DNA from 3 places in the Streptomyces sp. NPDC001549 genome. Region 2 is predicted to be linked to each of the others. Evidence: riboswitches for the same ligand, from Rfam matches in the RefSeq annotation. Region 2 holds a riboswitch; each other region holds the start of a gene.

Region 1 (10,197 bases), on a different contig from region 2:
GTCAGCTCGGCGCTGGCCTCCTCCAGGGGGCGGCCCTTCAGGTTGGGCACGGCCACGAGCTCGGGGCCGCGCGAGATGGTGATGGTCACCGCGTCGTTGCCGCGGATCCGCCGGCCGCCCGGGGGATCGGTCTTCATCACCGTCCCGCGGTCGAAGGCGTCGCTGAACTTCCGGTCCACCCCCTTCACCCCGAGCCCGGCCGAGGACAGCTGGGAGCGGGCCTGCGCCTCGGTCTTGCCCAGCAGGTTGGGGACCTTGGTGAACTGCCCGGAGTTGATGTACCAGACGCCGGCCCCGAGCCCCAGCGCGAGCAGTACGCCCGCGATGACGAGCAGCACCCCGCGACGGGGCCGCCGCGCGAGGGCGGCCGGCCGGTGTGCGGGCGGGGCGGGCGGCGCCGGAGGCATCTCCAGGCGGGAGGTGTGCTGCACGGGCTGCTGCGCGGCCACCGGACGCGGGATCACCCCGGTACGGTCCTCGGCGGACGAGCGCTCCTCGGCGCGCGCCTGCGGGGGTACGGCGTCCAGCTCGGCGTCGCTGAGCAGCGCGCGGGCCTCACGGGTGAGGCCGAGCAGGGCGGCCGCGTCGTAGGGGCGCAGGTCGGGATTGCGGGCGGCGGCCTGCGCGACCAGCTCGTCGAGCCCGACGGCGAGCCCCGGGACCACGGCGGACGGGGGCGGAACGTCCTCGTGCAGGTGCTGGTAGAGCACCTGCGCGGCGGTGCCGCCGAGGTGGGGCTTGGAGCCGGTGAGCATCTCGTAGAGGACGACACCGCAGGCGTAGACGTCCACGCGGGTGTCGGCGATGCCGTTCTCGATCTGCTCGGGGGCCAGGTAGGAGACGGTGCCGAGGACGGAGCCCGTGGTGTTGGTCACCGAGTCGACCGAGCGCACCAGCCCGAAGTCCGCGACCTTCACCCGGCCGTCGTCCCCGATCAGCACGTTCTCGGGCTTCATGTCGCGGTGGACGAAGCCGGCCCGGTGGGCGGCGCCGAGGGCGGCGAGGACCGGTTCGAGGACGTCGAGGGCGGCCCGCGGCTGGAGCGCGCCGCGCTCGCGGAGCACGTCGCGCAGGGTGCAGCCGGAGACGTACTCCATGGCCAGGTACACGTACGGCCCGTCCGTGCCCTGGTCGAAGACGGCGACCACGTTCGGGTGCGCGAGCCGGGCGACGGACTTCGCCTCGCGGATGAACCGGTCGACGAAGGCGGCGTCGGCGGCGAGGGCCGGGTGCATCACCTTCAGGGCGAGCACGCGGTCGAGGCGGGTGTCGAGGGCCCGGTAGACCGTGGCCATGCCGCCGGCCGCGATGCGGGCGTCGATGCGGTAGCGGCCGTCGAGCACGCGCCCGACGAGGGGGTCATCCAGGGTCGTATCCACCCGCCGATTCTACGAGCCGCCGCGCGGCGGCCGTCCTGGGCGGGTCGCCTTGCAGCGCACCTGTGACGCTGGGCGGGGCGGGGGCTGCGGAAGGCGGGAGCGGACGGGGCGGGGTCGGGCGAGGTGCGGCGGGGGTTTCGGGGGGCGGGTCGGTCGGTCAAGGGTGGCCGAAGGCCATCACGCAGTGACGCGACGTAGGGGCGCCCTTGAGGGACCGGCCCGACACGGAGGGACGATGGGACTGACGGGAAACCCCCCAAGACCTCTCTGATTCCGCCCTAGGGGCTTCCGGCCACCGAAGCCGCCGCCCCGCCCGCCTCAGAACGCCGGCCGCTCCGGGTCCAGGGTGGCGCGGCCTTCCGTGGGGGAGGAGGCTTCGGCGAAGCGGCGTTGGGGGATGCGGCCCGCGCGGAAGGCCAGGCGGCCCGCCGAGACGGCGTCGCGCATGGCCGCCGCCATGAGGACCGGCTCCTGCGCGCGGGTCACCGCCGAGGCCAGCATCACCGCCGCGCAGCCCAGTTCCATCGCCAGGGCCGCGTCGGATGCCGTGCCCGCGCCCGCGTCGAGGATGACCGGGACCGACGCGCGCTCCGTGATCAGCTCGAAGTTGTGCGGGTTGCGGATGCCCATGCCGGACCCGATGGGGGACCCCAGCGGCATGATCGCCGCGCAGCCCACGTCCTCCAGCTTCCGTGCGAGCACCGGGTCGTCATTGGTGTACGGGAGGACCGTGAAGCCCTCGTCCACCAGGATCTCGGCGGCGTCCAGCAGCTCGACGCCGTCCGGCAGGAGGGTCCGTTCGTCCGCGACCACCTCCAGCTTGATCCAGTCCGTGCCGAGCGCCTCCCGGGCCAGCCGGGCCGTGAGGACGGCCTCGCCCGCCGTGAAGCAGCCCGCCGTGTTGGGGAGGACCGAGATGCCGAGCTTGGTCAGCACGGACAGGACGGAGCCCTGGACCGTGGGGTCCAGCCGCCGCATCGCGACCGTGGTGAGTTCGGTGCCGGACGCGACGAGGGCGCGTTCCAGGACGTCCAGGCTCGGGGCCCCGCCCGTGCCCATGATCAGGCGGGAGGTGAAGGTCCGCCCGCCGAGGGTGAAGAGGTCGTCCGCCATGCCGCTCAGCCCCCCTGTACCGCGGTCAGGATCTCGACCCGGTCGCCGTCGCCCACGACGGTGGCCGGCCACTGCCCGCGCGGGACCACGGTCTCGTTGAGTGCGGCGGCGACGCCGGAGGGGGCGGTGGTCAGGGTGGCGACCACCGTGTCGAGGGTGGCGCCGGCCGCGACCTCGCGCGGCTCGCCGTTGACGGAGATGGTCATGCGTACGACTCCTGACGTGCGGCGGAGAACCGGCGGGGGGTGAAGGGGCGCGCGATCTCCGGCAGTTCGCCGGTGGCCAGCAGCTCGGCGAGGACCTCGCCGGTGAGCGGGGTCAGCAGCACCCCGTTGCGGTAGTGCCCGGTGGCCAGGTGCAGGCCCGGCAGGTCGGTCGGGCCGAGCAGCGGGGCGTTGTCGGGGGATCCGGGGCGCAGTCCCGCCCGGGTCTCGGTGAGCGGGAGTTCGGTGATGCCGGGGATCAGTTCGTGGGCGTCGCGCAGGAGTTCGTAGACCCCGCCCGCGGTGACGGTGGTGTCCCAGCCGAGTTCCTCGCTGGTGGCGCCGACGACGAGTTCGCCGTTCTCGCGCGGCACCAGGTAGACGTGGCTGCCGCGTACGACGGCCCGTACGGTCCGCGACAGGAACGGCGCGTACGCCGCCGGTACCGTGAGCCGCAGGACCTGTCCCTTGACCGGCCGTACGGGGGCCACGACCTCCGGCGGTACGCCCGCCAGCCGGCCGGTGAACGAGCCCGCGGCGAGGACCACCTGGTCGGCGAGCAGCTCCGTGCCGTCGTCGAGGAGGGCGCCGGTCGCCCGGTCGGCGGTGGTGAGCAGCCGTTCCGCGCCGGCCCGGTGGAGGGTCACGCCGGCGCGTTCGCAGGCGGCCAGCAGGGCGGCCGCGAGCCGGCGGGGATCGACCTGGTGGTCGCCGTCGACGCGCAGGCCGCCGCGTACGCCCGGGGCGAGCATGGGCTCCAGGCGGCGGCACTCGCGGCCGGTGAGCCACTCGGACTCCAGGCCGCAGCGACGCTGCAGGGCGTGCAGTTCGCGCAGGTGGAGGCGGTCGTCGGAGTCGAGGGCGACGGCGAGGGTGCCGCAGGCGCGGTAGCCGATGTCCATGCCGCCGCTGGCTTCGGCGAGCTCGGCGGCGAAGTGCGGATAGCGTGCGGCGGAGGCGAGGCCGAGGCCCAGCAGGGCTTCCTCGCCGTAGTGCAGTTCGGTGACGGGGGCGAGCATGCCGGCCGCGACCTGGGCGGCGCCGCCCCCGGGTGCGGGGTCGGCGAGTACGGTGCTCAGTCCGCGCGTGGCGGCCCGCCAGGCGGTGACCAGGCCGATGATTCCGCCCCCGATGACGAGGACGTCGGATCCCTTCCGAGATGTTCGGGATGAGTGCATGGGCGTCCAGCCCCTCCCTTCGCCGGCATGACCCGGATCAGGTTCGTACGGTCGGAGGCCGGCCAGCCTCCCTCTCAGCCCGGTGCGCCGGACTCCCGCGATAGGTACGGTGGCCAGACTAACCCGGCGGTGGATGGCGGGTAAGGCGGCACCTATTCCTGACGGAGCGTCAGATGATTAGGGTGGCGGCGTGAGCGAGCAGACGGAACAGAATCAGCGCGGCATCGTGGTCGTCGGCGCCGGAATGGCCGGGGTCCAGACCGCGGTCGCCTTGCGCGAACAGGGCTACACCGGCCCCGTGACCCTGCTGGGAGCCGAACCCCACCAGCCCTACGACCGCCCCCCGCTGTCCAAGGCGGTCCTCCTCGGCAAGGCCGAGGACTCCGCCTTCGACGTGGACTTCGAAGGCCTCGACATCGACCTCAGGCTCGGCGTCGAGGTCACCGGACTGCGCGCCGCCGTCCACGAGCTGGACACCGAGGCGGGACCGGTCCCGTACGGGATCCTCGTACTGGCGACCGGCGCGCAGCCGCTGACCCTCCCCGGGACCGAGGGCGTCCCGGGCGTCCACCTGCTGCGCACCCTGGACGACGCGGCCCGGCTGCGCCCGGTGCTGGCCGCGTCGCCCCGGGCCGTGGTCGTCGGGGCGGGCTGGATCGGCGCCGAGTTCGCCACCGCGGCCCGGGAGGCGGGCTGCGAGGTCACCGTGGTCGAGGCGGCGGACCGGGTGCTGGCGGGGGCGCTGCCCGCCGAGGTCACCGAGCCGATGGCGCGCTGGTACCAGGAGGCGGGCGCGGAGCTGATCACCGGGGCGAAGGTCGCCGGGATCGAGGAGGGGCGGGTCCTGCTGGCGGACGGGCGGACGCTGCCCGCCGGCGCGGTGGTGGTGGGCATCGGCGCGCGCCCCGCCACCGGATGGCTGGACGGGACCGGCGTGGAGCGCGGCCCCGACGGCTCGGTCACCGCGGACGCGTACCTGCGGACCTCGCTGCCCGGGGTGTACGCGGTCGGCGACTGCACCTCCTTCCCGTCCGGGCGGTACGGGACGCGGCTGCTCGTGCACCACTGGGACAACGCGCTCCAGGGGCCGCGGACGGTCGCGGCGAACATCCTGGCCGGGGAGCCGGCCCAGGTCTACGACCCGGTGCCGTATTTCTGGTCGGAGCAGTTCGGGCGCTTCGTGCAGTACGCCGGACACCACGGCGGGGCCGACACCCTGCTCCTGCGCGGGGACCCGGCCGGTCCCGCCTGGTCGGTGTGCTGGCTGCGCGAGGGCGCGCTGGTCGCCGTCCTGGCCGTGGGCCGCCCCCGTGACCTGGCGCAGGGCCGCAAGCTCATCGAGACGGCGGTGCAGGTGGACCCCGCCAAGGTCTCCGACCCCGCGGTCCCCCTCAAGTCGGCCTCGGCCTGACGGCCGCCGGGCTCCGCCCGGATCCGGTCCTCAAGCTCCCCCGGCCACCGCTGGGAGGTGCCCCCCGGACGGGCTGGGAATCCAGCCCCGCCGGTGTTCGAGGACCGGGTCCGGGGCGGAGCCACGGTACGGGCCGCGACCCGGACGGGGTCGCCCAGGTACCGGCGGCCAGTCCGAGATGGCAGGCTTGTGCCTGTGACCGAGATTGACGCAAAGATCGATGCCCTTGTCCCCTCGTGGCTGTACCTCCCCGACATCGCGGAGATGCTGAACATCGAGGTGACCCGGGTCCGCCAGATGGTCAAGGAAGGGCAGCTCATCGCCGTCCGCCGGGGCGAGAACCGCTCCCTGCAGGTTCCGGCCCCCTTCATCGACGGCGACAAGGTCGTCAAGGGCCTCGTCGGTCTGCTGACCGTGCTGCGCGACGACCGTTTCACCGAGGAGGAGATCCTGGAATGGCTCTTCACCGAGGATCCGACCCTGCCCGGCACCCCCGTGCAGGCGCTGAGCGAGAATCGCGGCACGGAGGTGAAGCGCCGCGCTCAGGCGCTCGCCCTCTGACCTGATCGCCTTCGCTCCACAGCGGTGTACGGGCCCACGGCCGCGGCCCGGTCCGTACACCGCCTCCATCACGGGGGGTACACCCATGCAGCTGTCCGACGCCCGGCTCTACCTCTGCACGGACGCCCGCAAGCGCCAGGGTGACCTCCCCGCATTCCTCGACGCCGTGCTCTCCTCGGGTGTGGACATCGTCCAGCTCCGCGACAAGGGCATGGAGGCGGGGGAGGAGCTCGAACACCTCCACGTCTTCGCCGAGGCCGCCCGCCGCCACGGCAAGCTCCTCGCCGTGAACGACCGCGCCGACGTCGCCCACGCCATCGGCTCCGACGTCCTGCACCTCGGCCAGGGCGACATCCCCGTCCCCGCGGCCCGCGCCATCCTCGGCGAGCAGGTGCTGATCGGCCGGTCCTGCCACGCCGAGGACGAGGTCGACGCGGCCGTCGCCGAAGCCGGCGTGGACTACTTCTGCACCGGCCCCTGCTGGCCCACCCCCACCAAGCCCGGCCGCCACGCCCCCGGCCTGGACCTGGTCCGGTACGCGGCCTCCCTGGAGCAGGACCGCCCCTGGTTCGCCATCGGCGGCATCGACGGCTCGAACCTGGACGAGGTGCTGGACGCCGGTGCCACCCGCATCGTGGTCGTCCGCGCCCTCACCGAGGCCACCGACCCCGGCGCGGCCGCCGCGGAGCTCGCCAAGCGGGTCCGGGCCCGCCTCGGCTGAGTCCGGTCCGCCCGGACACCGGGCGGTCGCGTTACCCCGTATGGACGCCTTCCGGCCAGAGCCATCCCTCCAAGTGTCCAAAAACGTGTCCAAAACGTGGACAAGGCTTCGGTGTCCGCCAGGCCGCGTCTAACCTGCCCACATGGCCTCTGGTACCGCTTCCACCTGGTCGGATCGTGCACACACGGTCCGCGACCTCCTCGCGTCCGGGCGCTCGTACTCCTTCGAGTTCTGGGCCCCGAAGACGGAGAAGGGCGAACGCAACCTCTGGAACGCCCTGCGCCGGGTCGAGGCGGTATCCCCCAGTTTCGTCTCCGTGACCTACGGAGCCGGCGGCTCCACCCGCGGCGGCACCGTCAAGGCCACCCAGGAAATCGCCGCGGACACCACCCTCACGCCCGTCGCGCATCTCACCGCCGTGGACCACTCGGTCGCCGAGCTGCGCAATGTCATCGGACAGTTCGCGGACGCCGGGATCCGGAACATGCTCGTCGTGCGCGGAGACCCGCCGGGTGACCCGATGGGCGAGTGGGTGGCGCACCCCGAGGGCGTGCACTACGCCGCCGACCTGGTCCGGCTGGTCAAGGAGTCCGGCGACTTCTGCGTCGGCGTCGCTGCCTTCCCCGAGATGCACCCGCGTTCGGCGGACTGGGACACGGACATCCGGCACTTCGTGGACAAATGCCACGCCGGTGCCGACTACGCGATCACCCAGATGTTCTTCGATCCGGAGAATTATCTGCGGCTGCGCGACAGCGTCGAGAAGGCGGGCTGCGAGACCCCGATCATCCCCGAGGTCATGCCTGTTGTGGGTATCAAGCAGCTCGACCGACTGCCCCAGCTCAGCAATGCGGTCTTCCCCGCGGACGTGAAAGAGCGCATGCTCGCCGTCAAGGACGACCCGGCCGCTGTACGCTCCATTGGCATCGAGTTCGCCACGGAGTTCTGCGCGCGACTGCTGTCCGAGGGTGTCCCGGGGCTGCACTTCATCACGCTGAACAATTCCACGGCGACTCTCGAAATCTACGAGAACCTGGGCCTGCACCAGCGGGCCTGAGCGGCCGCCCCCCGTTCCCGCGCCGGCGGCCGTACCGAGAGGGGCCATGCATGGGAATGACGGTCCTCTACATCGCGTTCGGTTTCGTCGCGCTGTGGCTGCTTGCCGAGGTCCTGATGCAGTACAAGGCCCGGCTCCGCTGGCGCCTGCTCGCCTTCGCCGGCTTCCTCGGCGTGGTCGCCGGGGTGATACTGCCGTCGGTGCCGGTCATCGGCGCCGGCGCGCTGGCGTTCGCCGTGGGCCAGACCCTGGTGACACTGTCCTTCCGCAAGGGCTTCGTCGCCGGCTGGGCGCTGCGCCGCGGCGGGGAGCCCGTACGGCAGACGCGCCGCCGCCGGGCCGCGGGCACCAAGCAGGAGCCGGCCCTCCAGGTCACCGCGCTGCAGTACGGGGACGTCGACGGGGACAGTGCCGGCGACGGGGCCGCGGAGGAGCGGCCGTTCCGGGACGCACCCCCCGCGGTCTACAGCCCGGAGCCGGTCCCCGAGGAATCCGGGTCCTACGGGATACAGAGTCTCGCGCCCGAGGCCGACCGGACGGCGGCCTTCGCCTCGCCGTTCACCACGGCCGAGCAGGACGCCCACCAGTACGCGGCGTACTACGACCAGCAGAACCAGGGCGGCTACGACTACTCGGGCGGCTATCCCACGGGCGACCAGCAGCAGGTCTACGCCGCCTACTCGGACCCGTACATCGGCACCGGCGGCGGCATGGCCCCGCCCCAGCCGTACGACTACACCCCGTACGCCGACTACGGGCAGCAGCAGTACTCCACGGACACCCCGCCCGGCGGGGTCTGGGTCCCGCAGCAGCGGTCCACAGACGGGGCCGGCCAGTCCTACCCGATGGAGGACCAGGGCGAGCCGCCGCAGCAGTACCCGTACCCCCAGCAGGGCGGGTACGAGCAGTACCGCTACTGACGGCTCACTGCGAGCCGCGGAACTCCGCGCCCTCCACGATCAGTCCGGTCACCAGGGCCCCGGTCATCCCGGCGTGCGCCAGCCCGCCGCCGGGATGGGCCCAGCCGCCCGCCAGGTACAGCCCGGGCACGGCCGTGGTGTTGGCCGGATGGAGCAGCCGGCCCCCGGCCCCCGCGAGGGCGGGCGGGGGCACCGCGCCGCCCAGCGCACCGGTCGCCGCCTCGATGTCGGCCGGGGTGCGCACCTCGTGCCACAACAGCCGCTCCCGCAGCCCCTGTACGGCCTTCTCGGCGAGGTTCAGCAGCTCGGCGGGCTCCGAGGTCCCGGGCCCGGGCACGGCGCTCACGGTGACCGCCTCGTGCTCCTCGTCGGGCCGGGTGGCCGGATCGTCCGGGCGCATGACGGTGACCTGCGCCCCGGAGGCGTGGACCAGGGTGCGGTGCACGGCGGTGGCGGGACGGGGGCCGCGCAGCGCGAGCAGGAGCGTGATCCGCCCCGGTACGCCGTCCCCGCGGGCGGGGACCGCGTCCGGCGGCCACGGCAGGGAACCGGCCGGCAGCTGCCGGGGGTCGATCCCGCACACGACGGTGTCGGCGGCCGCCTCGGTGCCGTCGGCCAGCCGCAGACCGGCCGCCCGGCCGTCCGTGACCAGGACCTCCCGGACCTCCGCCCCGAAGACGAAGGCGACCTTGCGCTCCAGACAGCGCTCGTACACGGCGGTGGCCAGGGCCCGCATCCCGCCACGTACGTACCAGCTGCCGAAGGTCTGCTCCATGTACGGGAGCACGGCCGCCGAGGCCGGTGCGGTGGCGGGGTCGATCCCGTACCCGCGCACCAGGCCGGTCAGCAGCTCGGCGAGGGCGCCGCCCAGCTCCCGGTCGGCCACCTCGGCGAGGGTCGGCGTACGGCGCCGCAGCAGGCCGCTCCGGCGCAGGGCCGGGTACGGGTCGCCGCCCAGGCTCTGCCGGGCGCCGGGCCGCAGCGGCTCCTCCAGCAGCGGGCGCCGGGTGGCGTCCCAGGCGTCGCGGGCGCGGCCCAGGACGGCGTTCCAGCGCTCGCCCGCGCCCGGGCCGAAGGCGGATTCCAGGGCGGCGGCGACACCGCCGCGGGAGGCACCGGGGAGGGTGACGTCGACGCCGTGGTGGGGGAGGACGTGCCGGACGGCCGGGTCCACCTGGACCATGTCGACGCAGGTCTCCAGCGGCCGCTTGCCCGTCTTCACGAAGAGATCGCGGTAGACGGCCGGCAGGTGCAGCAGTCCGGGCCCGGTGTCGAAGGCGAAGCCCTCGCGCTCGTACCGGCCCACGGCTCCGCCGTAGGTCGTCCCGCGTTCGTACACCGTCACCTGGTGCCCCGCCACGGCCAGCCGGGCCGCCGTAGCCATCGCGCCCATGCCGGCGCCGATCACCGCAATTCGTGCCATGCGGCCGAGCCTATCGACCGCCGTGCCGGCCCCCGTGGTGACCCTGCGGTCAGCGGGGTGGGGCCCCGGTGGTCTCGCGGGCCCCGGCCGCCAGCTTCTTCTCCTCGCGGCGCTGGGCACGGCGGCGCAGGAAGCGGCGGATCCGGCTCCAGAGGAAGAACAGTATGGCCAGCCCGATGGCCAGCAGCACGGCCGCGATGATCGCGGCGGCCTCGGGATTGAACATCGCGA
Region 2 (10,197 bases):
TCGTCTTCGGCGGTGTGATCACCAGCATCCTGGGCGCGCTGATCGGGTTCGTCTTCAAGCTGCTCCTCTTCGTCGGCCTCGTCGGCGGCCTGATCTTCGTCGTGAAGAAGTTCAGCGGCAGCGGCTCGAAGTCCTCCTCCGGCGAGTGGTAGCCAGGAGCGGTCCGGGCGGATCCGGGATTGAGCCAGGCGAGGGAACATGACGCGCTGAACGGCTCACATCCCCGGAATCGGTGGATAGAGTGGCAATCTATGCCGTTCCCTGGGCGCCGAAAGCTGGTACCGCCGCTCCGACCTGCCGCCCTGACCTGCGGCGACGCAAACGAGCCGCCGAGTACGACCCCCAGGAGCGACGGCACGCGCGGGGGCGGCCCCCGCAGGGCGGGCCTTCCCAAAGGCCCGCCGCCACGCCTGGGGGTGAGCTTTGTCTCCGGTTCACAATGCCGGTGTGCCGACTCTGATCGGTTCGGTGCAGCGCGCGCTGAGGCTGCTCGAGGCGGCCGGGTCCCATGGCGAGGGAGCCCCGGCGAAACAGCTGGCGCGCGAGGCCGGGCTCCCGCTTCCCACCGCGTACCACCTGCTGCGCACACTGACGTACGAGGGCTATCTGCGCAGAGTGCACGGAGTGTTCGTACTGGGCGAGGCCGCGGAGCGGCTCGCCCGTGGGGGACTCCAGCAGAAACGTCGCAGCATGATCCTCGACTCGCTCGCGTACTTCCGCGACACGGTCGGGGCCCCCGTCTACTTCGCGGTCTACCGCGAGGGTGAGATCGAGGTCGTGGGTGTCTCGGACACTCCGGCCAGCCCGGCCTGCGAGGAGTGGGCTGACTTCCGTGAGACCGGCCATGCGCACGCCATCGGGCAGTGCCTGCTCGGGCAACTCGACGAGAAGACGCGCAGGGAGTACTACGACCGTCATCCGGTCGAGGCCATCACCCCCTATACCGTCCGCGATCTCCGGTCCCTGGAAAACCGGATCGGGGCGCTCGGGCGAATGCAGCCGGTGATCGAACGCCAGGAATATGCCCTTGGCACGATCTGCGCAGCCATCCCCATTACGGCCGGCGATACGGTCGCGACGATGGCCATTTCTCTACCTCTCCACCAAGAAGAACGATTGCTCTATGTAGTCAATCGGCTACGGAGTGAAGTAGGCGCGCTGTTGAGCACCCTCTCGTTCTCTATCAGTATCTGAAAACTCACTCCTTGTGATCTGCTACCGCTTCCACCACTCTTGTCAAGTGGGTCCTGGGGGATCATTCCTGGCCACTTCAACTACAGCGGGGTAGTCAATGCGCGAGTCGGTACAGGCAGAGGTCATGATGAGCTTCCTCGTTTCCGAGGAGCTCTCGTTCCGGATTCCGGTGGAACTCCGGTACGACGCACGCGACCCCTACGCAGTCCGCCTGACCTTCCACCTTCCCGGAGACGCGCCCGTGACCTGGGCGTTCGGCCGGGAGCTCCTCCTCGACGGCATCAACAAGCCATGCGGTGACGGCGATGTGCACATCGCGCCCACCCACCCGGAGGACCTCTCCGACGTCCACATCCGCCTTCAGGTCGGCGGTGACCGGGCCCTGTTCCGCGCCAGCGCGGCGCCGCTCGTCGCGTTCCTCGACCGCACCGACCGGATCGTTCCGCTCGGACAGGAGCGCAATCTGGGCGACTTCGAGGAGAACCTGGACGAAGCTCTCGGCAAGATCCTCGCCGAATCGCAGCAGAACGAACAGAACGCCGGCTGACCGAGGCCGACCGGCTGACCGGGTCCGACCGGCTGACCGGGTCCGACCGACCGGCCGACCGACCGATGGTCCGGCCGATCGACCGGCCGGACCATCGGCTGCTCAGCGCTTGCGCCGCCGGCCCCGGCCGCGGACCGGCCCCGTGGCCGGAGCACCGGCCGGGGATCCCGGTCGGTCGGCGGAAACCACCAGCGCGGCCAGCGCCGTTGTCACGGGGACCGAGGCCACCAGACCGATCGAGCCCACGAGGGTCCGTACGATCTCCTCCGCCACCAGCTCGCTGTTGGCCACCGAACCCATGCTGCTGTTCGCGATCGAGAACAGCAGGAGCAGTGGCAGTGCGGCACCCGCGTAGGCCAGCACCAGCGTGTTGACCACCGACGCGATGTGGTCGCGGCCGATCCTGATGGCCGCCCGGTAGAGCGCGCGCGGCCCCATCGAGGGGTCCGCGTGGTGCAGTTCCCACACCGCCGACGTCTGGGTGACCGTCACGTCGTCGAGCACGCCCAGCGATCCGATGATCACGCCTGCGAGCAGCAAACCGCTCATGTCGATGTCCGGGTACAGTCCGTGGATCAGACCGGTGTTGTCGTCGGTGTTGCCGCTGAGGAACGCCCAGTCGATGAACCCGGAGCCGAGCAGCCCGATCAGCAACAGGGAAACGAGCGTGCCCAGGACGGCCACCGAGGTACGGGCGGTCAGCCCGTGGCACATGTAGAGCGCGATCAGCATGATGGCGCTCGCCCCGACCACCGCGACGACCAGCGGGTTCGAACCCTGCAGGATGGCCGGGAGGATGAAGAGGGTCAGCACGCCGAAGCTGACCACCAGAGCGACCAGCGCGAACAGCCCGCGCATCCGCCCGACGAGGACGACCGCGGCCGCGAAGATGCCGGCCAGCAGCGCCATCGGGAGCTTGCGGTTCACGTCGATCACCGAGTACTGGAGGTCACGGGGGGCGTCCGGCGCGTACGCCACCACCACCTCCTGGCCGTCCTCCAACTGCCGTGGCGCGCCAGGCTGGACGACCTCCACGAAGGTGCGGCCCTTGTCCGGGCCGCTGGTGACCTCGACGGTGGCCTTCTTGCACTCGCCGGTCTGCTCGGCCTGCGCCTGGCGGCCCTCGGGAGTGGAGGGAGCCGCGGTCGTCGGTACCTGGGCGGCGTTCACGGATTTGCAGTCGACCTGTTCGAGCGAGGTGACCACGCCCTGCTGGGTCTGCCGGTCGAATCCCACCCCCGTGCGCTCGTGGCCCGGGGCGCCGCCCGGCCAGAGCACCACCATGCCCGCGAAGACGGCCACGGCGAAGGGGATCAGTACGGCGGCGATGACCTTGCGCAGGTGCTTCGAGACGGGGGCCGCCGGGCCGTGGCCATGACTGTGGCCGTGGCCGTGGCCATGGGACTGACCCGGGAGGTGGCCGTCCGAGCCACCGCCGGAACGGCCGTCGGACGGCCTGTCGGGGAGGCCGTCCGCGTGCCCGTCGGACGGTCCGGGGCTCCCATGCGCGTGGCCGTTGTGGCCATGGGGCTCTGTGTGCTCGATGGGGGGCTGCGGCGAGGGCGTCACCAGCAGATCATCGCAAGAGATGAGGGGGCCCACTGTTCAGCACGCCATGGATGACGCTAGCGTGGGGGCACCTTTGCACAACGCGGGAGCTCGGAGCACCGGGCTGAGAGGACGCTGATCACCGTACGAGCATCACAGATGCGTACGGGAAGAGGCTGCGTCGACCGCCGAACCTGTTACCGGGTAATGCCGGCGTAGGGAGATCAGGTCTCATGACCATTCAGGACGCACGCACGCCTGCCGTCAGCCAGGACGCCGACGGCCAGACCGAGCGCCAGCCCGGCTGGCACAAGGGATACCTGGCGGGCTCCCGCCCCGACCTCCGGGTGCCGGTCCGCCAGGTCCACCTCACCAACGGCAAGGACGTGACGCTCTACGACACGTCCGGTCCGTACACCGACCCGCAGATCGAGACCGACGTCCGCCGCGGCCTCGCGCCGCTGCGCGAGAACTGGATCATCAGCCGCGGGGACACCGAGGAGTACGCGGGCCGCCCCGTGCGCCCCGAGGACGACGGCATCAAGCACACCTCGCCGCGCGGCGGCCTCAAGAACCTCGACGCGGTCTTCCCGGGCCGGCCCCGCCAGCCCCGCCGCGGCCGGGGCGGCGCCGCCGTCACGCAGCTCGCGTACGCCCGCCGTGGCGAGATCACCCCGGAGATGGAGTACGTCGCGATCCGCGAGAACGTCTCCCCCGAGGTCGTCCGCGAGGAGATCGCCGCAGGTCGCGCCGTGCTTCCGGCGAACGTGAACCACCCCGAGATCGAGCCGATGATCATCGGTAAGCGGTTCCTGGTGAAGGTCAACGCCAACATCGGCAACTCCGCGGTCACCTCCTCCATCGAGGAGGAGGTCGACAAGATGACCTGGGCGACCAAGTGGGGCGCCGACACGGTCATGGACCTCTCGACCGGCCGCAACATCCACACCACCCGCGAGTGGGTGCTGCGCAACTCCCCCGTCCCGATCGGCACCGTCCCGCTCTACCAGGCGCTGGAGAAGGTCGACGGCCGCGCCGAGGACCTGACCTGGGAGATCTACAAGGACACGGTCATCGAGCAGGCCGAGCAGGGCGTCGACTACATGACGGTCCACGCCGGCGTGCTGCTGCCCTACGTGCCGCTGACCGCCCGCCGCAAGACCGGCATCGTCTCGCGCGGTGGCTCGATCATGGCCGCGTGGTGCCTGGCGCACCACAAGGAGAACTTCCTCTACACGAACTTCGAGGAGCTCTGCGAGATCCTCGCGACGTACGACGTCACGTACTCCCTCGGTGACGGCCTGCGCCCCGGCTCGATCGCGGACGCCAACGACGCGGCCCAGTTCGCCGAGCTGAAGACGCTGGGCGAGCTGAACACGATCGCCAAGCGGCACAACGTCCAGACGATGATCGAGGGCCCGGGCCACGTCCCGATGCACAAGATCAAGGAGAACATCGACCTCCAGCAGGAGATCTGCGAGGAGGCGCCGTTCTATACGCTCGGCCCGCTGACCACGGACGTCGCGCCCGCGTACGACCACATCACCTCGGGTATCGGCGCCGCGATGATCGCCTGGTGGGGCACCGCGATGCTCTGCTACGTCACGCCCAAGGAGCACCTGGGCCTGCCCAACCGCGACGACGTCAAGACCGGCGTCATCACGTACAAGATCGCGGCGCACGCCGCGGACCTGGCCAAGGGGCACCCGGGCGCGCAGGAGTGGGACGACGCCCTGTCCGACGCGCGGTTCGAGTTCCGCTGGGAGGACCAGTTCAACCTGGCCCTCGACCCGGACACGGCCCGCGAGTTCCACGACGAGACCCTCCCGGCGGAGCCGGCCAAGACCGCGCACTTCTGCTCCATGTGCGGTCCGAAGTTCTGCTCGATGAAGATCTCGCAGGACATCCGCCGTGAGCACGGTGGCGACCTGAAGGCGGAGGAGATCCAGGCCGGCATGGCGGAGAAGTCCGCCGAGTTCGCGGCCTCGGGCAGCCGCGTCTACCTGCCGCTGGCCGACTGAGCGCAGCAAGCACAAGAAGCACAAGAACGGCACGGGACGGACCCGCGACCCATGGGGGGAGCCGCGGGCCCGTCCCGTCGTCCGAGCCCGGGCCTGGCCCGGTCACAGCACTAGCTCGGGCCCAGGCAGAGCTTCGCCAACCGCGGCAGCCGCCGGTGCATCTCGCCGTCGTCGTCGAAGTCGAAGTCCTCGCCCATGTCGACCGCTGCGGTGTCCGGCTCACGCTCGGGCCGGTGCTCGGCCCAGGCCGCGTAGAAGGCGTCCGCATCACCGGTGACGCGTTCGAAGGCGCCGGCGGCGGCGTAGTTCACCTCCTCGTGGAACAGGGTCTCGTCGCGGTCGGCCCGTGCCGCCCCGACGACGGCCGGGTGCCCCGCAAGGCTGTCCGGATCGGCGGCCGCGCGCTCGTACCACTCGCGGCCGAGTGCGATCACGCCTGCCCGGAAGTCCATGAAACTGTCGTCGGAGCAACCGCCGCCGACGAGGTACGCCGCAGCCCACACGTCCCAGCGGTACAAGGCGTCGTGCACCTCGTCGAAGCGTTCCGCGTACTCGAGGATCTCCTGAGCCGGGCAGTCGGCGAGATGGCTCACCAAGGCCTCGTCGAAGGGCACTCCGGCCGTGGCGGCCGAGGATCGTGCGGACTCGATGATGTGCCAGAAACGGTCGATGTCCATGGCGGTGGACTGTGCCATCCCGGTATGACAACCCTGCGCGCGCCGGACACCCCGCGCCGGGCGTCACTCCGGTTCGTGTTCCGGTCCGCCGAAGTCCGGACTCGTGAAGTCCGGAGGTGTGTAGCCGGGCCGGGGGCTCTCCGACGGGGATCCCGGGCTGGTGAAGTCGGGACGGCTGTACCCCAGGTTGGGGATGCGGCCGGCCGCCGGTGTGCGGGGGGTGGGAAAGCCGGGGCCTGCGCTCGGGTCGGCCAGCGCGTCCCGCAGGAAGGGCATGATGCCGCGCTCCAGCAGGGCGTGCCGCCAGGCCTCGCGGGCCCGTGCGACCTCGTCGGGTATCGCCTCCGTCTCGTCCGCCGCCACCTCGGTCGCGCTGTTGCGGACGGCCGTCACCAGCAGTCCGATCACGGCGACGAGCAGGGCGGCCGCGGTGAGCCCGCCGAAGAGCCAACCCGCCGTCAGCATGGTTTCGGCGAAGGCCGGTTCAGGCTCGATCATCTTCAGGATGTAGCCCACGAGCAGGAAGATCAGCATGGCGGTGCCCGCCAGGACCGGCGCGAGGACCGCGACCACGGCGCTGATGCCCGCGCCGCCACCGCCGCCCTGTGCGCCGTACTCGTCGCCCGTCGTGCCGGGCCCGTTCAGTACCTCGTCGCGTCGTTCCTCGCGGACCTTCACGTAGTGGCCGTACTCGGCGGCGGCCGCGGCCGCCAGCAGGGCGCTGGCCCCCTGGGCCATGGTGCGCAGCTGTTCGGCATTCAGCCGTTCGCCTAGGGTGGCGAGTTCGGGCCGCTCGTGCGCGGCGCGCAGCGCCTCGTCGACGAGCCGATCGAACTCCGGCCGGTCTTCGGTCAGCAGGTGCGGAGCGCTGGTCATGTGCATCCCCCGATGCTCCGTAGAAGCCGGTATGCCCGCGTAGACCCGGGCGCCGGCACAAACGGAGGAGAGCCTGCTACGGATAGAGCGATGGTAGAGCGCCCACGCCACGCCGTGACAGGGGCTTTCCGGAAATACCCCTCTCCGTAAGCTCTCAGTCGCTCAGCGGGAGTTGTACGACAAGCAGTTTGCCCGCCATCGTCACCCCGCCGTCCATCGCGATGGCGAGACCCTCCGCGTACACGTGCGGGCCGTCCACGGCCTCGGGGCCGCGCGACTCGTCGCCGTCCTCGGTGCCCACTTCGCCGAGCAGGTACGGGATGGGGCTGTGCCCGTGGACGACGCGGCTGCCGCCGTAGGTGTCGAGGAGTTCGCGTACGGCCGCCGGGCCGGTCCCCTCGTCGCGGAAGGCGAACCGCTTGGTGAACTTGCGGAAGAGGTCCCAGGTGATGTCGGCGTCGCCCCGGTTGAGGAGCTCGTGGATGGTGTCGTTGACGTCCTCGACGGAGTCGCCGTAGTCGAGGTAGGCCGTGGTGTCGGAGTGCAGCAGCAGGTGGCCCTCCTCCAGGACGGCCGCGTCCAGGCGGGACATCCACTGCAGGTGGACGTCCTGCAGGCGCTCCATGTCGGTGCGCTGGCCGCCGTTGAGGAGCCAGGCGGCCTGGAAGGTGGCCGTGCCGGCGCCGGAGACGACCGGGGTGTCGCCGAACCGCTTGGCACCGATGAGCAGGAGTTCGTGATTGCCCATCAGGGCCTTGCAGTAGCCGCCGGCGGCGGCGGCCTCGGCGGACAGCCGCATGACGAGGTCGATGACGCCGATTCCGTCGGGGCCGCGGTCGGTGAAGTCGCCGAGGAACCAGAGCCGGGCATTGCCGGCGGACCAGCGGCGCTCGGCGTCGATCAGACCCTGGGCGTGGAGTTCGGTGACGAGCTCGTCGAGGTAGCCGTGGACGTCGCCGACGACGTAGAGCGGGCCGGGGCCCGCGGCGTGGTCCTGGGGCACGTACTGGACCTGGACGGTGTCGCCGGGGCCGCCGAGTGCGCCGCGGCCGATGACGGGCAGGTCCCGGTAGGTCGGGGTGTAGCCCTCCAGGTCGTCCTCGTCAGGGCCCTGGGCCGTCGCGTGGGCCGGTTCGGCGTCGGGGCGTGCGTGGAGGCGCGTGTCGGGGTACGGGGGCTGCTGTGCGGGCGCCTGCGGTGCGGCCGGCTGGTGCGCGGGCGCCTGCGGTGCGGCCGGCTGCTGTGCGGGCGCCTGCGGTGCGGCCGGCTGCTGTGCGGGCGCCTGCGGCGGGTAGCCCGGCTGCGGGGGCACGTTCGGCGCGCCGTCCTCGTAGTACGCGGGGTACTCGCCGTACACCGGAGGCTCGCCGGGCAGCCCGGTGGACGTGGATACGGCGTACAGGGCGGGTTCGGTGACGGGAACCCGGAAGTCCCGCAGCGTGTCCGTCCGCATCGCGGGTCCCTGACCGGCCCCCTGAGTCATCGACCCCTCCACCACCGTCGCGCTGCCGTACACCTGCGGACCCTCCTGACCTCCAGGGAGGAGGGTCCGTGATGTCGTGCGCCCATCATAGGAATGCGGCTCGCGCTCTGTGACGCACCAGGGGTGGTGAATCCTTTGCGGAGCCGATCGTTCCTACCGCTTTCTCCCGATATCGGCGTTGCTGAAATCCTCGGCCGGTCCTTGGTCGGGGCTCGGTCGGTCGTCGGATGGTCCTCGGACGGTCCTCGGTCGGTCCTTCGGCAGGCCGACCGGACGGTCTGTCGGTCAGTCCTGGGCCGGCGAACGGGGCGGGCTGACGGTCGTGCGGGGCTGCCTGCGCTGTGACGAGGTACGGATGATGAGTTCGGTCGGGACGACCTGCTCGACAGGGCGTCCGGTGTTCACTCCCTCGATCGCGTCGATGAGGAGCTGTACGACGGCGGTGCCGATGCGGCGGGGTTTGAGGGACAGGGTGGTGATGGGCGGCTCGGTGTTGGCGTAGACGGTGGACTCGCTGCAGCACACGAGCAGCAGGTCCTCGGGGACGCGCAGGCCGTAGCGGCGGGCGGCGGCGAGCAGATCGGTGCCGTTGGGGTCGAAGAGCCCGTAGACCGCGTCGGGCCGGTCGGGGCGGGCGAGGAGCCGGTCGGCGGCGACGGCGCCCGCGCACGGGTCGTGGGCGGGGTAGGACTCGTAGACGGGGTCCTGGCCGACGCGCTCGCACCAGCTGAGGTAGGCGGTCGTGGAGAGCCGGGTGTAGGTGTCGGTGGTGGTCCCCGTCAGCAGTCCGATCCGGCGGGCGCCGGCGGCGGCGAGGTGGTCGAGCAGGCCGAGTACGGCGGCCTCGTGGTCGTTGTCGACCCAGGCGGTGACGGGGAGGGAGCCTGCGGGGCGGCCGTCGGAGACCACGGGCAGACCTTGGCGGACCAGTTCGGTGACGACGGGATCGTGGTCGGAGGGGTCGATGACGACGGTGCCGTCGAGGGCGACGTTGGACCACACGTCGTGGCGGGAGGTGGCGGGGAGGATGACCAGGGCGTAGCCGCGGGCGAGCGCGGCGGAGGTGGCGGCCCTGGCCATCTCGGCGAAGTAGGCGAATTCGGTGAAGGTGAAAGGTTCATCCCCGTACGTCGTCACGGTCAGGCCGATGAGGCCGGACTTGCCGGTACGGAGGGTGCGGGCGGCGGCCGACGGGCGGTAGCCCAGCCGGTCGGCCACTTCGCGAACGTGGCGGCGGGTGGCGTCGGGCAGCCGTCCCTTGCCATTGAGCGCGTCGGAGACGGTTGTGATGGAGACGCCCGCCGCTGCGGCCACGTCCCTGATGCCGGCCCGGCCCTGTCGGCCGGCGGCCCGCCGGGTGGTCTCGGTCCGGCTCACCTGATGCTTCCCTGCTGCTGTCATCGCGAGCCGATAGTAGGGCTCGGTGGGGAGGGTGGTCTGGGTGCATATGCAGGCGTTGACAGGCACGTTTCTGCATGGTTCGCCACCCCCAATGACCTTGGAAATGAAGGTGTTTGATCGCTGAGGGTGAGTGTGGAGCTTGTCGTCGGGTCCGGGCATGCCAAAACGATGCGATCTCGGGCCGTTCTCAACTCACCTGCACGAGGGATGCGCGCCACGGCGCAGGCCACCGGCGCGCGCATATATGCGTGCGCTCCCCCGCATTCCTGGCGCCCCCATTCTCGGAACGGCGGAATCCTCATAAGGTGAGCAGTATTGAGTCGACGGCGACGTCGTACGGGACGGTCGAGGAGGACCTGCGGTGAGCGAGAAGAGCCCGAAGCTGCGCGCCGAGCTGGACGGCATTCCGACATACAAGCCCGGCAAGCCGGCTGCCGCGGGAGGGCCTGT
Region 3 (10,197 bases), on a different contig from region 2:
TACCTGGCCCCGGCCCCGGACGAGGCCCTCGTGGAGGCCCTGGAGCTGCTGGCCAAGGCCCCTTCCTTCGCGCCGTCGGTGTCCGACTGGGCGCGCGCGGCCTTCGCCGTGCGTGAGCGCTTCCCCGCAGGCGGGGACTCGGTGGGCATCCCGACCTGGTTCTACGGGCACGAACCGCCGAACGCCTTCGCGGGCCACATAGCGAAGTACTTCGCGAACGCCACCCGCGAGGACGGGCTGCTGGCCCGCTCCAACGCGGGCGTGGTCTTCCTGCCCGGGGCGGCGGGCACCGTCCAGGAGATCTTCGACAACGGGACGCCCAACTACTACGAGTCCCGGGGCGAGCCGGCCCCGATGATCCTGGTCGGCCGCACCCACTGGACCGAGCACCTTCCGGCCTGGCCCCTGCTCCAGGCACTGGCGCGCGGCCGTGCGATGGAGTCCCGGATCGCGCTCGTCGACTCGGTGGGCGAGGTCCCGGACGTCCTCGCGTCGATGAGCTGAGATCCGGAGGCAACTTCCCGGCCCGTTCTGACGTCTGGCAGAGGTACCGCAAAACCTGCCAGACGTGAACGGAGCCCTTGGTGCTCATAGGCCTGCTGACCGCTGTCGCGGCGTCCATCTGCTACGGCACGGGTTCCGTGCTGCAAGCCGTCGGCTCGCGCCGCGCCGCACGCATGTCCCCGACCGCCGCCGGGGTGACCGCCCACGGCGGCCCCAACCTGTCGTCCACCGCGAAAGCGGCGATGACCTGGGAATTCATCGTCGGCACCATCCTGGACTTCGTGGGCTTCGGACTCGGGGCCCTGGCCGCCCGTCTGCTGCCCCTCTTCCTCTCGCAGACGGTGATCAGTGCCAACCTGGTGATCACGGCCGTGCTGAGCGTGAAGATGCTCGGCATCCGGCTGAGCCGGAAGGAATGGACCTCCATCGGTGTCGTCTGCACCGCGCTGGTGCTGCTGGCGACGGCCGCGGGCCACGAGGGCGGCCACCACGCGCCGATGTCCACGCACTGGTGGCTGCTGGGGATCACCCTGCTGCTGATGGTGGGCGGCACGGTGGCCGTACGCCTCCTCGGCGGCGGCGCCGCGATCCTGGCGGGCCTGCTGTCGGGCCTGGGCTTCGGCGCGCTCGGCGTCGGCGTCCGGATCCTGAACGGCGTGGACCCGTTCGACCTCGGCGCCCTCCTCACCGACCCGGCCCTCTACGCCATCCTGGTGGCGGGCGTCGGCGGCATGTACCTGCACACGGTCGCCCTCCAGATCGGCTCGGTGAACGGCGCCACGGCGGCCCTGGTCGTCGGCGAGACGGTCCTCCCCGGCGCGATCGGCGTCCTGTGGCTCGGCGACGCCTCCCGCCCAGGCCTGGCCTGGCTCGCGGTCCTCGGCTTCGTCCTGGCCGTCGCCGGAGCGGTGGCGGTCGCCTGGTACGGCAAGCACGAGGGGGCCGACGAAGCGGCGGCCGACCCGGTGCCGGAGCCGGTCGGCTGACCCGCCGGCCCGCCGGGCTCCCTCACCCGGTCGGCCGCCCCCCGGTGGTGGCGCGGCAGTGACTGCCGCTTGCTGGACCAGGGGAGAGAGTGAGGGGTTCGTGAGTCCCACGACCGATCGGCTCGATACGCCACGCGCGGCCGGGATGGCCGGAATCGCCTTCGCCGTGCTGCTCGGGGCGGCGATCGTCCTGATGCGGATCGCCGTCCCGGGCAACGTCGCCGACGCACCCGTCGACCCGGACAAGCGCTGGGCGGTCCAAGTGGCACTGGAGATCGTGCCCTTCGCGGGCATCTTCTTCCTCTGGTTCATGGGTGCCCTGCGCGCGCACACGGGTGCGGCCGAGGACCGGTTCGTCGCCACCGTGTTCCTCGGCAGCGGATTCGTCTTCGTGGCCACCTTGTTCGCCTCCGCCGCGGCGGCGGGCACGGTGCTGGCCGAGGGCACGCCCTCCGATTTCGGCCGCCACTACGCCTACACGCTCCTCGCGACGTACGCCATGCGGATGGCGGCCGTCTTCGTCCTCGCGACCTCGACCATCGGGCGGATGCTCGGCGTCTTCCCGCGGCCGCTGGCCCTGCTGGGCACCGTCGTCGGCCTGCTCCTGCTCGTGATCGGTTCCGGAGTGCCCTGGTCCGAGCTGCTGTTCCCGGCCTGGGCGCTGATCCTCAGCGTGTACGTCCTGCGCGTCCGGCGCGGCACCGCCCGTCGGCCTCCTACCTCCACAGACTCGCCCTGACCTGGGGATCCTCACTCCGGCAGGCAGCCTGTGGGTGCCGCGTGCATGCTGGTGGGAAGGGAGGACCCGGGGGCTCCGGGGGGTGACGGGGATGAACGGCCAAGGGAAAGGCAGAACCGTCATGAGGCTTGTCGTCGACCTCAACCGCTGCCAGGGATACGCCCAGTGCGCTTTCCTCGCTCCCGATGTCTTCGCCATGCACGGCGACGAGTCGCTGCTCTACAACCCGGAGGCGGATCCGGAGCAGCGCGAGGACGTCATGCGTGCCGTGGCCGCGTGTCCCGTGCAGGCCATCCTTCTGGAGATCACGGACGAGGACATGGCGAACATGGTGGCCCCGGAAGCCGTGGCCGGCGCCGGATCTCGTTCCGGAGGCGCGCGGTGACCGGTGCAGGAACACACGACGGATCCCTGGAGCGCCTCAAGCGCGAGGGCCGCATCGTCGTCGTCGGCGCGTCCCTGGCCGGCCTGCGGGCCGCCGAGACCATGCGCGAGAAGGGTTTCGCCGGTTCGCTCACGATGATCGGCGACGAACCGTACGAGCCGTACGACCGGCCCCCGCTGTCCAAGCAGGTCCTGCTGGGCAATGCGGTCGCCGACCACACCGCGCTCCCCCGCCGCCGAGCCATCGACGCCGACTGGCGCCTCGGGGTCCCGGCCACGGGCCTGGACATGGCCGGGCACCGGGTCAAGCTCGGCAACGGCGACGAGGTCGAGTACGACCGGCTGCTGATCGCCACCGGCGTACGCGCCCGGCCCTGGCCCAACGCGGAGGAAGGCGCCCTCAAGGGTGTCTTCGTGCTGCGCACCCGCGACGACGGCGAAGGGCTGCAGCGTGCCCTGGCCGCCGGTCCCCGCCGGGTGCTGGTCATCGGAGCCGGGTTCACCGGGTCCGAGATCGCCTCCGCGTGCCGGGAGCGAGGCCTGGACGTCACCGTCGCCGAACGGGGCGAGGCGCCGCTGGTCGGTGCGCTGGGCGGGGTGATCGGCGCGGTGGCGGCCGAGATGCACCGCGAGAACGGCGTCGACCTGCGTACCGGAATCATGGTGACCTCGCTGGAGGGCGACCCCTCCGGGCGGGTCCGCGCCGCGCACTTCTCCGACGGGTCCACCGTGGAGGCGGACGTGGTGGTCGTCTCGCTGGGCGCGCAGCGCAACACCGAGTGGCTCGCCGGGTCCGGGCTGGGCGCGGGTCCGCGGGGCATCGCCTGCGACGCGGGCTGCCGGGCCTTCGACGTCCGGGGCATCGTCACCGATGACATCTATGTGGCGGGTGACGTGGCACGTTCCCCGCACGCCCTGTTCGGCTACCAGTTCCTGTCGCTGGAGCACTGGGGCAACGCCGTCGCCCAGGCCGACACCGCCGCGCACAACATGCTCAGCGTGAGCGCCGACCGCCGCCCCCACCTGTGGGTTCCGGCGTTCTGGTCCTCCCAGTTCGGCGTGAACATCAAGTCGGTCGGGGTACCGCCGATGGGGACCGAGATCCTCATCACCCAGGGCTCGCTCGCCGAGCGCAGGTTCGCGGCCGTGTACGGGTACCAGGGGCGGCTGATCGCCGCCGTCACCTTCGACAACTGCCGCTGGCTGCCGTTCTACGAGCAGCAGATCGAGGCCACCGCGCCGTTCCCGCCGACGTTCTCCACGGTGGACCGCCGGCCCGAGGGGGCCAAGGCGCTGCCGGCCGACTTCCCCGACCCCTCCGTCCCGACCCACGGGCCGACCATCACGCTGAGCGGCTATTCGCCGGCGGACCGGAAGATGACCTTCACTCCCGGACGATGACCTTCGCCCCCGCGCATCACCGGCCGCGCCGCACCGCGCCCTCCCCCGAGGATCACGAGGACCCGTCATGACACAAGCCCTGCTGCGGGAGATCATCGACTACGCGAACCGCGCGAATCCGTACCCGCTGTACGAGGAACTCCGCAAGACGCCGGTCTCCCACGACGGGGACGGCCCGTACGTCATCAGCACGTACTACGAGATCCACAGCCTCCTGCACGACCCGCGGATCAGCTCCGACGCCAAGAACCTGAAGGCGACCGGGGACGATCCGCTGGGGGGCCAGTCCGACGAGGAGGGGGCGACGCTGCCCCCGTCCTTCCTCAAGCTCGACCCGCCCGACCACGACCGCCTGCGGCGGATGACGAACCGGCCGTTCGGGCCGCCGCACACCCCCCACCGGGTGCACGACATGCGCGACGAACTCGGCGGCCTCGTCTCCGGGCTCATCGACGGCATCGTGGAGACCGGGCAGATGGACCGGATCGACCTCGTCGACCAGTTCGCGTACCCCTTCCCGGTCTCGGTCATCTGCCGGCTGCTCGGCATCCCCCGCGAGGACGAGCCCCGCTTCCACGTGTGGGCGGAGACCCTGGCCGCCAGCCTGGACCCCGACCCGGACGCGGACCCCACGCAGCACGGCAAGGGAACGATGGACGCCCGCATGGAGCTGGGCATGTACCTGGCCGGGCTGATCGAGGAGCGCCGCAAGAAGCCGGGCGACGACATGCTGTCCCAGCTGGCGACGGCGGACGGCCCGGACGGCGCGATGACCACCATGGAGGCGCTCAGCACCTCCGCGCTGCTGCTGATCGCGGGCCACGAGACCACCGTCAACCTCATCACCAACGGGATGCTGACGCTGCTGCGCCACCCGGAGGTCCTCCAGCGGCTGCGCGACGATCCGGACCTGGCCGTCCCGATCGTCGAGGAGCTGCTGCGGTACGAGCCGCCCGTGCAGCTGCTGCCCCAGCGCACCACCCTCTCCGACATCGAGGTCGCCGGTGTCACCATCCCCAAGGGCGCGTCCCTGTGGCTGATGCTGGCCTCCGGGAACCGCGACCCGAAGCGGTTCGAGGACCCGAACCGCTTCGACCCGGACCGCAAGGACATCCAGCACCTCGGCCTCGGCAGCGGGATCCACAGCTGCTTCGGGGCACCGCTGGCCCGGCAGGAGGCCCAGCTGGCGCTGAGCGAGCTGGCCCGCCGGCTGGAGAATCCGCGGCTGCTGGAGGACCCGCCCCAGTACCGCCAGAACGCGGTCCTGCGCGGCCCGCGCCACCTGCCGATCGCGTGCGACGGCATCCGGCCTTAGGGGGTGTCCTGCCGATCAGGCAGTACGACCACCTCGGCGGGGGTGAAGGCCACCTCGACCCGGTCCCCCACGGCCGGCGCCCCCGCCAGCCCGCACTCGGCCTCCAGCACCGGTCCCGCCTCCGGCCGCAGCAGCAGCGCGACGTGCGTGCCGCGGAAGGTGCGGGAGACCACCTCGCAGCGCAGGCCCGACGCGCAGAGCACGACGCCGGCCGGGCGGATCAGCAGCCGCTGCTCCCCCTCGGGCGATCCGGGCGGTACCGGGACCTTGCCCCACGCGGTGGCGGCCCGCGTGCCGGAGACCACGGCGGGGACCACGTTCTCGAAGCCGAGGAACCGCGCGACGAACTCCGACGCGGGCCGCTGCCACACCTCCAGCGGGGTCCCGGCCTGCGCGATCCGGCCGTCCCGCATCACCACCACCCGGTCGGCCAGGGCGAACGCCTCGCCCTGGTCGTGCGTGACGGCCAGCACGGTCGTGCCCAGCCGGGCGAACAGCCCGCGCAGCTCCACCACGAGCCGCTCCCGCAGCCCCCGGTCCAGCTGCCCCAGCGGTTCGTCGAGCATCAGCAGCCGCGGCGACGGTGCCAGCGCCCGGGCCAGCGCCACCCGCTGCTGCTCGCCGCCCGACAGGGAGGCCACCGCCCGGCCCTGGGCCCCGGGCAGCCCGACCAGTTCCAGCAGTTGCGCGACCCGGTCCGCGGACGAGGCCCGTCCGGCTCCCCGCACCCGCAGCCCGAAGGAGACGTTCGCGCCGACGTCGCGGTGCGGGAAGAGCTGGTGGTCCTGGAACATCAGGCCCACGCCCCGCCGGTGCACGGGTACACCGGCCTGGTCGGCCCCGCCCAGCAACACCCGGCCGGCGGACACCTGCTGGAGTCCGGCGACGACCCGCAGCAGCGTGGACTTGCCGCTTCCGCTCGGCCCCAGCACGCACACGACCTCGTGCTCGGCGACCGCGAGGTCCACGCCGTCCAGGGCGTACTGGGCCGCGCGTTCACCGAAGCGGACCGACACCCCCTCCAGCTGAAGCAGTGTCATCAGAACTCTCCGGAGGTCTTGTCGGGCCGCAGTCGCTCCAGCAGCAGCAGGGACACCGCGCACACCAGCATCAGAATCGTGCTCAGGGCCATCGCCTGCCCGTAGTTCAGCTCTCCGGCCCGCCCCAGCAGCCGCGCCACGGCCACCGGCAGCGTCGGCCGGTCCGCCCGCGCGATGAACACGGTCGCGCCGAACTCCCCCAGCGACACGGCGAAGGCGAACCCGGCCGCGATCAGCAGTGCCCGCCGCACCAGCGGAAGGTCCACCTCCCGCCAGGCCCGCAGCGGCGACGCGCCGAGGACCGCGGCGGCCTCCCGCAGCCGCCCGTCCACCGCGCGCAGCACCGGCAGCATGGTCCGTACGACGAAGGGGACACCCACCAGGGCCTGCGCCAGCGGCACCAGGATCCACGAGGTCCGCAGGTCCAGCGGCGGCTCGTCCAGGGTGATCAGGAAGCCGAAGCCCACGGTCACCGCGGACACCCCGAGCGGAAGCATCAGCAGCGCGTCGAAGCCGCGTACGAAGCGGCCCGCGCGCCGGGTCAGGGCCGCGGCCGCCAGTCCCCCGATGACCAGGGCGATCGCGGTGGCGGCGAACGCGTACTGCAGGGAGTTCCAGATCGCCTCCAGCGGGGCCACCAGGAAGGTCCCGCCACCGGCGCCCGCGTCCTGCAGGGCCCGGTAGTAGCCGAGGCCGTAGCCGCCGGGGGTGCCGAAGGACCGCTCGACCAGCACGCCCAGCGGCAGCACGATCAGCAGTGCGACGGTCAGCAGCACCCCGCCCAGCAGCGTGCGCTGCGCCCAGCCGCGCGGCCGGTGCGTGGTACGGCCCGGATCGACCAGCCGCAGCGCGGTCTCGCGCTTGCGGACGGTCCAGGCGTGCACGGCGAGGATCGCGCCGATCGCGGCGAACTGCACCATCGTCAGGACGGCCGCCGTCGGCAGGTCCAGGAGCTGCGCGGTCTGCCGGTAGACCTCCACCTCCAAGGTGGAGTACGAGGGTCCGCCGAGGATCAGTACGACGCCGAAGGAGCTGAAGGTGAACAGGAACACCATCAGCGAGGCGGCGGCCACCGCCGGGGCGAGCGCGGGCAGCGTCACCCGCCGCCAGGCCGTGAACCGCCCGGCGCCCAGCACCCGGGCGGCCTCTTCCTGGCGCGGATCCAGCTGGGCCCACAGCCCGCCGACCGTGCGGACGACAACGGCGTAGTTGAAGAAGACGTGCGCGAGCAGGATCGCCCAGACGGTGGTGTCGAGCCGGACGCCCACCCGTTCGTCCAGCAGGCCGCCCCGCCCCAGCAGCGCGAGGAAGGCGGTGCCGACCACCACGGTCGGCAGCACGAAGGGAACGGTCACCACGGCGCGCAGCAGCTGCTTGCCCGGGAACTCGAAGCGCGCGAAGACGTACGCGGCGGGGAGTGCGATCAGCAGGGTGAGCAGGGTGGAGGCGAACGCCTGCCAGGTGGTGAACCACAGCACGTCGGCGATATCGGGCCGGGACAGCACCTCCGCGAACCGGCCGAACTGCCACCCTTCGCCGGTCTTCAGGCCGCGCCCGACGATCGCGGCGACGGGGTAGGCGAAGAACAGCCCGAAGAAGGCGAGGGGGACGGCCATCAGGGCGAGCCGCACGGCGGTCGCCCGCGCCCCCTCGCGGGGGCCGGAGCCCGGCGCGGCGTCCCCCGGCGCCACGCCCGGCTCCTTGGTACCGCTTACTTCACGACGAGCGCGGTCCATGCCTTGACCCACTGCTCACGGTTCTTGGCGATGGTCTCGGGAGCCACGTTCTCCGGCTTCTCGACCACCACGCCGTGCTTGGTGAACAGCTCCGGCAGGGCGGCGTCCTTCGTCACGGGGTTCACGAACATCTGGAGCGGCATGTCCTCCTGGAACTTCTTGCTGACCAGGAAGTCCACCAGGGCCTTGCCGCCCTCCTCGTTCTTGGCGCCCTTGAGCAGACCCGCGAACTCGATCTGGCGGAAGCAGGTGCCGGTGGAGACGCCCGTGGGGGCCTCGGCCGGCTGCGGCTCGCCGTACAGGACCTCGACCGGCGGGCTGGAGGCGTAGGAGACGACCAGCGGGCGGTCGCCCTTGGCCTTCTTGCCGCCCGCGGAACCGGAGAAGCGCTCGTTGTAGGCCTGCTCCCAGCCGTCGACGACCTCGACGCCGTTGGCCTTCAGCTTGCTCCAGTAGTCCTTCCAGCCGTCCTCGCCGTACTTGCCGACGGAGGCGAGCAGGAAGCCGAGGCCGGGCGAGGAGGTCGCGGCGTTCTCGGTGACCAGGAGGTTCTTGTACTCCGGCTTGATCAGGTCGTCCAGCGTCTGCGGCGGGGCGATCTTCTTCTCGGCGAAGTACGCCTTGTCGTAGTTGACGCAGATGTCACCGGAGTCGATCGGGGTGACGCGGTGCTCCTTGTCGAGCACGTACTCGGGCTTCACCTCGGCCAGGCCCTTGGCCTCGTACGGGGTGAAGATGCCGTTGTCGAGGGCGCGCGAGAGGAGGGTGTTGTCCACGCCGAAGAAGACGTCACCGCGCGGGGAGCCCTTGGTGAGGATCTCCTGGTTCAGCGCGGCGCCCGCGTCCCCGGACTTCAGCACCTTGACCGTGTAGCCGCTCTGCTGCTCGAACTCCTTGAGGACCGTGTCGGTCACGTTGAAGGAGTCGTGGGAGACGAGCGTGACGGTCTTGGACTTCGGGGCGTCGCTCGCGCCCGCGGCCTTGTCCTTGGCGTCGCCGCCGCCGCAGGCGCTGAGCGTGGTCACGCCCAGCGCGGCCGCGAGTGCGACGCCCGCCAGCTTCTTGGTGGTGCTCATTGGTGAATTCCTCCTGGGATGTCCAGGAGAAGACGCGGCCCTGCCCGGCGCTGCGAGAGCGGACGCCGGGCAGGGCGCAACAGCAAGAGTGGTGACCGAACTTCCTACCCCGAATGACCGGGGCGAGGTTCAGAGGGTCTGCGGATGACGGATACCGCACTCTCAGCGCTGTGGCGCTCCCCTGTCGGAATATGAAATTTGGTTCGGCCACAGGGTACCCCGTGGCCGAATCGCATCGAACAGAAGCGGAATCTAGCGCTCCGAGGCGGCCAGCTGGCCGCACGCGCCGTCGATCTCCTGGCCACGGGTGTCCCGTACGGTCACCGGCACGCCGTGGCGGGCGATGGCCTCCACGAAGGCCTTCTCGTCCTCGGGCCGCGAGGCGGTCCACTTGGAGCCCGGCGTCGGGTTGAGCGGGATCAGGTTGACGTGCACACGCTTGCCCTTGAGCAGCTTGCCCAGGAGGTCACCGCGCCAGGCCTGGTCGTTGATGTCGCGGATCAGGGCGTACTCGATCGAGATCCGGCGGCCGGACTTCTCGGCGTACTCCCAGGCCGCGCCGAGCACCTCGCGGACGTTCCAGCGGGTGTTCACGGGGACGAGGGTGTCGCGCAGCTCGTCGTCGGGCGCGTGCAGCGAGACGGCCAGACGGCACTTGAAGCCCTCGTCGGCGAAGCGCAGCATTGCCGGGACCAGGCCGACGGTGGAGACGGTGATACCGCGCTGCGACAGGCCCAGGCCGTCGGGCTCCGGGTCGGTGAGCCGGCGGATGGCGCCGACCACGCGGTTGTAGTTGGCGAGCGGCTCGCCCATGCCCATGAAGACGATGTTCGACAGCCGCGCCGGGCCGCCGGGGACCTCGCCGTCGCGCAGCGCGCGCATGCCGTCGACGATCTGGTGCACGATCTCGGCGGTGGACAGGTTGCGGTCCAGGCCCGCCTGGCCGGTGGCACAGAACGGGCAGTTCATGCCGCAGCCGGCCTGCGAGGAGATGCACATGGTGACCCGGTCGGGGT

What was found. Region 2 has a riboswitch for thiamine pyrophosphate ahead of thiC (phosphomethylpyrimidine synthase ThiC). Riboswitches for the same ligand answer to the same signal wherever they lie in the genome.
Region 1: linked by a shared signal. The riboswitch ahead of thiO (glycine oxidase ThiO) and the one ahead of thiC (phosphomethylpyrimidine synthase ThiC) in region 2 are both predicted to bind thiamine pyrophosphate.
Region 3: linked by a shared signal. The riboswitch ahead of ACFY04_RS27710 (thiamine ABC transporter substrate binding subunit) and the one ahead of thiC (phosphomethylpyrimidine synthase ThiC) in region 2 are both predicted to bind thiamine pyrophosphate.

What each region holds. Positions count from the first base shown of each region.
Region 1 is NZ_JBIAVJ010000001.1:294,481-304,677, reverse strand. Features, by position in the region: gene pknB (Stk1 family PASTA domain-containing Ser/Thr kinase) at 1-1,379, opposite strand, end outside; gene ACFY04_RS01445 (thiazole synthase) at 1,698-2,492, opposite strand; gene thiS (sulfur carrier protein ThiS) at 2,498-2,698, opposite strand; gene thiO (glycine oxidase ThiO) at 2,695-3,873, opposite strand; TPP riboswitch at 3,871-3,982, opposite strand; gene ACFY04_RS01430 (NAD(P)/FAD-dependent oxidoreductase) at 4,064-5,284, shown strand; gene ACFY04_RS01425 (Rv2175c family DNA-binding protein) at 5,480-5,845, shown strand; gene thiE (thiamine phosphate synthase) at 5,931-6,566, shown strand; gene metF (methylenetetrahydrofolate reductase [NAD(P)H]) at 6,709-7,623, shown strand; gene ACFY04_RS01410 (hypothetical protein) at 7,674-8,543, shown strand; gene ACFY04_RS01405 (phytoene desaturase family protein) at 8,548-9,966, opposite strand; gene ACFY04_RS01400 (DUF4126 domain-containing protein) at 10,016-10,197, opposite strand, start outside.
Region 2 is NZ_JBIAVJ010000021.1:52,645-62,841, forward strand. Features, by position in the region: gene ACFY04_RS29295 (DUF5326 family protein) at 1-152, shown strand, start outside; gene ACFY04_RS29300 (IclR family transcriptional regulator) at 424-1,194, shown strand; gene ACFY04_RS29305 (SsgA family sporulation/cell division regulator) at 1,292-1,741, shown strand; gene ACFY04_RS29310 (YibE/F family protein) at 1,844-3,343, opposite strand; TPP riboswitch at 3,383-3,528, shown strand; gene thiC (phosphomethylpyrimidine synthase ThiC) at 3,523-5,310, shown strand; gene ACFY04_RS29320 (DUF4240 domain-containing protein) at 5,421-6,005, opposite strand; gene ACFY04_RS29325 (hypothetical protein) at 6,051-6,869, opposite strand; gene ACFY04_RS29330 (metallophosphoesterase) at 7,018-8,346, opposite strand; gene ACFY04_RS29335 (LacI family DNA-binding transcriptional regulator) at 8,632-9,747, opposite strand; gene hisC (histidinol-phosphate transaminase) at 10,109-10,197, shown strand, end outside.
Region 3 is NZ_JBIAVJ010000019.1:87,232-97,428, forward strand. Features, by position in the region: gene ACFY04_RS27670 (LOG family protein) at 1-504, shown strand, start outside; gene ACFY04_RS27675 (hypothetical protein) at 585-1,490, shown strand; gene ACFY04_RS27680 (hypothetical protein) at 1,591-2,229, shown strand; gene ACFY04_RS27685 (ferredoxin) at 2,351-2,614, shown strand; gene ACFY04_RS27690 (NAD(P)/FAD-dependent oxidoreductase) at 2,611-4,014, shown strand; gene ACFY04_RS27695 (cytochrome P450) at 4,082-5,329, shown strand; gene ACFY04_RS27700 (ABC transporter ATP-binding protein) at 5,326-6,369, opposite strand; gene ACFY04_RS27705 (ABC transporter permease) at 6,369-7,985, opposite strand; gene ACFY04_RS27710 (thiamine ABC transporter substrate binding subunit) at 8,081-9,181, opposite strand; TPP riboswitch at 9,265-9,374, opposite strand; gene rlmN (23S rRNA (adenine(2503)-C(2))-methyltransferase RlmN) at 9,434-10,197, opposite strand, start outside.